DNA from 2 places in the Paenibacillus sp. FSL L8-0435 genome. Region 2 is predicted to be linked to the other one. Evidence: predicted binding sites of a transcription regulator. Region 2 holds the regulator's gene; the other holds the start of a gene.
What was found. Region 2 encodes CtsR, which represses protease genes until heat stress. Its sites were predicted from a motif close to ATGGTCAATAAAGGTCAAACA; they were not measured.
Positions count from the first base shown of each region.

Region 1: the regulator CtsR is predicted to act here: its motif matches at 1,033-1,053, upstream of clpP (ATP-dependent Clp endopeptidase proteolytic subunit ClpP).

Region 1 covers NZ_CP150185.1:184,189-186,666, forward strand. Annotated here, with positions in the region: gene NST33_RS00905 (DUF4163 domain-containing protein) at 1-173, shown strand, start outside; gene clpP (ATP-dependent Clp endopeptidase proteolytic subunit ClpP) at 348-944, opposite strand; tRNA gene NST33_RS00915 (tRNA-Arg) at 1,121-1,195, opposite strand; gene NST33_RS00920 (sugar-binding domain-containing protein) at 1,622-2,478, shown strand, end outside.
Region 2 covers NZ_CP150185.1:6,232,479-6,234,956, reverse strand. Annotated here, with positions in the region: gene NST33_RS27750 (GNAT family N-acetyltransferase) at 1-363, shown strand, start outside; gene NST33_RS27745 (CtsR family transcriptional regulator) at 825-1,286, shown strand; gene NST33_RS27740 (UvrB/UvrC motif-containing protein) at 1,318-1,842, shown strand; gene NST33_RS27735 (protein arginine kinase) at 1,871-2,478, shown strand, end outside.

The sequences.
Region 1 (2,478 bases), 1.0 Mb from region 2:
AAGGATTGAATAAAGATCAAGATTTCTATGTGACACCAACGGGTGTAGTCGTGTTCTTCCAGTTGTATGAATATACGGCGTACGCAGAGGGATTCCCTGAAATGCCATTTACGTATAAAGAGCTTCTCCCTAAAGGCACAGAACCTTTCAGTAATGTATCTAAAACCAAATAAAGAAATCATTATTATGCACTCTTAAGTTATCTTCCTTATTCCTTATAAAATGAAAAAAAGAAGCCCTCATCATGATCATGATGAGGGCTTCTTCTCGTATAGACAACACACGAAGTGTTGCTGATTACGCGGGTGTTGATGATGTTAACGCATAGACCGTGGTCTACGTCACACTTAGATGCCTTGTGATCCTACGTTTTCGATAACTTTATCAATGATACCGTAATCGGCGGCTTCAGCAGCACTCATGAAGTAGTCACGATCTGTATCTTTCTCAATCCGCTCCAGCGGTTGACCTGAACGCTCAGAGATGATGCGGTTCAACGTATCACGCATTTTCAAAATGCGACGAGCACGGATTTCGATGTCAGAAGCCTGACCTTGTGCACCACCAAGTGGTTGGTGAATCATAATTTCACTGTTTGGTAATGCAAAACGTTTACCTTTTGCACCGGCATTCAACAAGAATGCACCCATGGAAGCCGCCATACCTACACAGATGGTAGATACATCCGGTTTGATGAATTGCATTGTATCGTAAATCGCCATACCGGCTGTAATCGATCCGCCTGGGCTGTTGATGTATAAGTGAATGTCTTTCTCCGGATCTTCCGCAGCCAGGAACAACATCTGTGCCATAATGGCATTAGCCACTACGTCATTAACATCGCTACCAAGGAAAATAATACGATCCTTCAGCAATCTGGAGTAGATGTCGTAGGCGCGCTCACCCCGGTTGCTCTGTTCAACGACCATTGGAATAAAACTCACGTGAAAAACCTCCTCGGAATGTAAATGTTATTGGTGTTTATACTTAAACTGTTACCGTATTACCCACATAATAAACAATTCCAAACAAAAAGTCAAAGAAAGTCAAACTAACTTGCAAAAAAAAGAAACCTTTCCGGTTTCATTGGTTAAATGGGTTATGAGCTGTTAAATAAAAATGGCGCGCCCGCCAAGAATCGAACTTGGATCTCAGGCTTCGGAGGCCTACGTCATATCCATTGGACCACGGGCGCACATTATGTGACAGCAATAATGATTATAGCTCATGAAATATTTAATTGCAAGCAGTTCGTTGTGGTATTGGTTTGGATTAACCTAAAAATGATCATGATGAAGAAGAGTGGATAAAGAGTGCATTTAAGTAAATGCTATTAGAGGTTTTGGACATGCCGTATGAAATGTGATTCTGAGCGATATGTAGATTGAATTCATTTGTTTCTTCTATATATGGTATGCGTGAGCTAGTCCTTGATCATGGAAGTCTAGGATTGTGAAAATAGGCGCGTACAAACGCTGAATGCGTGTCGAAATAACACGTTGAAACACTTGCATGTCACGTCAGTTTTAGGTAGAATAGACGTGGGACTTAAAAAGTTAACCCGGGACGTTTTAGGGCCACGAAAGAGAGCTTAGAACGAGAACTTGCGGGAGTGGAAAGCATGCGAACGATTTTAGAAGTACAAAAGCAGCTTCTGCCTGATCTCATGGATATCTTGAAAAAGAGGTATACGATTCTGCAACAGATCATGTTATCGGATGTGATCGGACGGAGAACGTTAGCTAATTCCATGCAGATGACCGAGCGGGTTCTGAGGGCTGAGACCGATCTGTTAAAGGCTCAGGGACTTATTGAAATTGACAGTGCAGGAATGAAGATCAGCGAGGCAGGGTATGATTTGCTGCAGCAGTTAGAGCCCGTAGCCAAAGAGTTGTTCGGATTATCCGAGCTGGAAGAGCGCATCAAGCAAGCCTACGGTCTGCAAAAGGTAGTTGTGGTTCCTGGTGATTCGGACGTTTCTCCATTTGCCAAAAGGGAACTGGGCAGAGCCGGAGCGAAGGCTCTCGGCAATATCATGAGTGACAACGACGTTGTCGCCGTTACTGGCGGATCAACAACGGCTGAAGTCGCAGAGCAACTGACTCCGCCAACATCGCTCAAAGGTGTCTGGTTCGTACCGGCACGCGGTGGACTTGGAGAAAGCCTTGAAATTCAGGCGAATACGATTGCATCCACAATGGCAAAACGGGTTGGAGCGCAATACAAACTCCTGCATGTACCGGATTTGCTTAGTGATCATGCCTATGAATCATTAATCCAGGACCCCAGTGTTCAGGAGATTCTGCAGCTGATTCGGAAATCGCGGATTGTTATTCATGGAATTGGTGATGCCGTGGAGATGGCTACAAGACGTAAACTTGCGACGGAGATTATAGATGAACTTCAGGAGCAAGGAGCCGTATCTGAATCTTTCGGTTATTACTTTAATGATCAGGGTAAGGTGGTACATACCATGCT
Region 2 (2,478 bases):
CCTTATTTTATGGCGCGTATCGTTAGTGTAGAGCAGTTTATATCTCAGTATCCATTTGCAAGCCAGGACTCACCGGTGCAGATTGTTCTACAGGTAGAGGATACCTACGCTCCGTGGAATGAAGGGGTATGGCAATTAAACGTGGCAATGAACGGAACAGCGTCCATATGGAAAACTTCGGAGGCAATTAATGATGATCAGACCATTAAGGTGGATATTCAATCCCTTACCGCGGTGCTGATGGGATATCGCAGACCAACGGAAATGGCACGAATCGGAAGAATTCACGGACCGAACACAGCAATCAAGGCTTTGGAACAAGCGATTCCTGAACGGGAAACCTATTTGCTCGATTTCTTCTGATGACTATGCCCACTGTTCCATTTAACTTGATTAGCTTATATAGAAATACGGCGTGATTGAAAGACAAATGGACTTCTCCAGCAATTTTGGGGAGGTTTTTTTGTGTCTGGGGAATATTTCGTGTAAAATCGTAAAAAATGAATAGTGACCCCACTTGGCAAAACCACAAAATATGCTATAATGGTTATAAAGTCAAAGAAAGTCAAAGTCAACTAAAGGTTTAATACTTAAGTAGCTTTCTTTCTACAATCTGATGCATGATCGCCAATATACGGGATTCATTTCATCGGAGGATCAAGGGAATATTAAAGGACCTTCGTGCTTCCTTCGCTCTCCTGTTAACACCTGTGGAAGCAAGATTCGCTGTTTCCCTGATTGGTTAAATGGGTAGAGAAGGTGTACTCTGTGGGGGCGTGTGGGTCCTTATTGACTTAACGTTTCAGACAGTGGAGGATGATTGGATGCGTAATATCTCTGATATTATCGAACGATATCTGAAGAGTATTTTGCATGAAAGTCCCGAAGGAATGGTTGAAATTCAGCGTAATGATCTGGCAGATCAATTCTCATGTGTACCTTCCCAGATCAATTATGTCATCAGCACACGTTTTACACTCGAGAAGGGATACCTGGTAGAGAGTAAACGCGGCGGTGGTGGTTATGTTCGCATACAGCGCATTGAATTACCGGCCCAATCAGCTCTGCATAATCATTTGCACCATAGTATTGGTGAAGAGATCGGGCAGACAGCTGCCGAAGGATTGATCTATCAATTGGAAGAAGCACGCTTCTTGAGCAAGCGGGAAGCCGGGTTGATGCGAGCTGCTGTATCTAGAGAGGTTATATTAGTCAAACTTCCTTACCGGGATCAAATTCGTGCCAGAATGTTGAAGGCGATGTTAATATCTTTGCTCGGTAAATGAAAACTATCGGGGTCAAAGGAGGTACATCAATATGCTGTGCCAAGAATGCAATAAACGTCCGGCGACACTTCATTTTACGAAGATCGTAAATGGAGAGAAGACGGAATTCCATATTTGTGAGTCATGTGCCCGTGAAAAAGGGGAAATGATCCCTGGAACAGCAGGTGGGTTTTCCATTCACAACTTATTGTCCGGATTGCTTGATTTTGATCCAGCCAGCAAAAGTGGATCGGCAGGAACACCCCCTGCAAAAGCACTTCAATGTGAAGAGTGTGGTATGACGTACTCACAATTTAGCAAGATAGGCCGGTTCGGCTGCAGTTCATGTTATAAATATTTTGACAGCCGTCTGGATCCTTTGTTCAAGCGAGTTCATGGTAATACGTCCCATGTAGGCAAAGTGCCTGCACGAGCTGGTGGTCGCATCAAGGTGAAACGGCAAATCGCTGATCTGAAGCGTGAGCTCCAGGAGAGCATCGCGCAAGAGGAATTTGAAGAGGCGGCTCAGATCCGTGACCAGATCAGAGGACTTGAAAAAGGAATAGCTCAGGAGTAAAGTTTGTCATGAGTAGGAGGGATGTGTAATGCCTAATCTGCGCTTTACAGAGAAGGCGCTCAGCGACTGGATGCGCAGTGATGCGGCTGATTCCGAAATTGTCATTAGCAGCCGTGTCCGGATTGCACGCAACCTTCAGCATATTCCGTTTCCGATGCTGGCTTCCAATGAGCAATCGGAAGAGGTGCTGAATAAGCTGAGCGAAGTACTTCAATACGATGACGTTCATGCCTTTGGGGATTTTCATACGTTGGATCTGATCGATATTGACGAACTCGACAAACGGGTGCTGGTGGAGAAACATCTCATCAGTCCAAGTCTTGCGAATGAATCCAGGAATGGTGCGGTTATTCTCAGTGAGGATGAGTCTGTCAGTATTATGATTAACGAAGAGGATCATCTTCGTATCCAGTGCCTCTATCCGGGGTTCCAGGTGAAAGAAGCCTGGGAGAAAGCTTCCGCAATAGATGATGCTTTTGAAGCGCACGTGGATTATGCTTTTGATGATCGCAGAGGATACTTAACCAGCTGTCCTACTAATGTAGGTACAGGTGTTAGAGCATCGGTTATGATGCACTTGCCTGCCCTGGTGATGACACAACAGATAGGCCGTATTCTAACCGCAGTTTCCCAAGT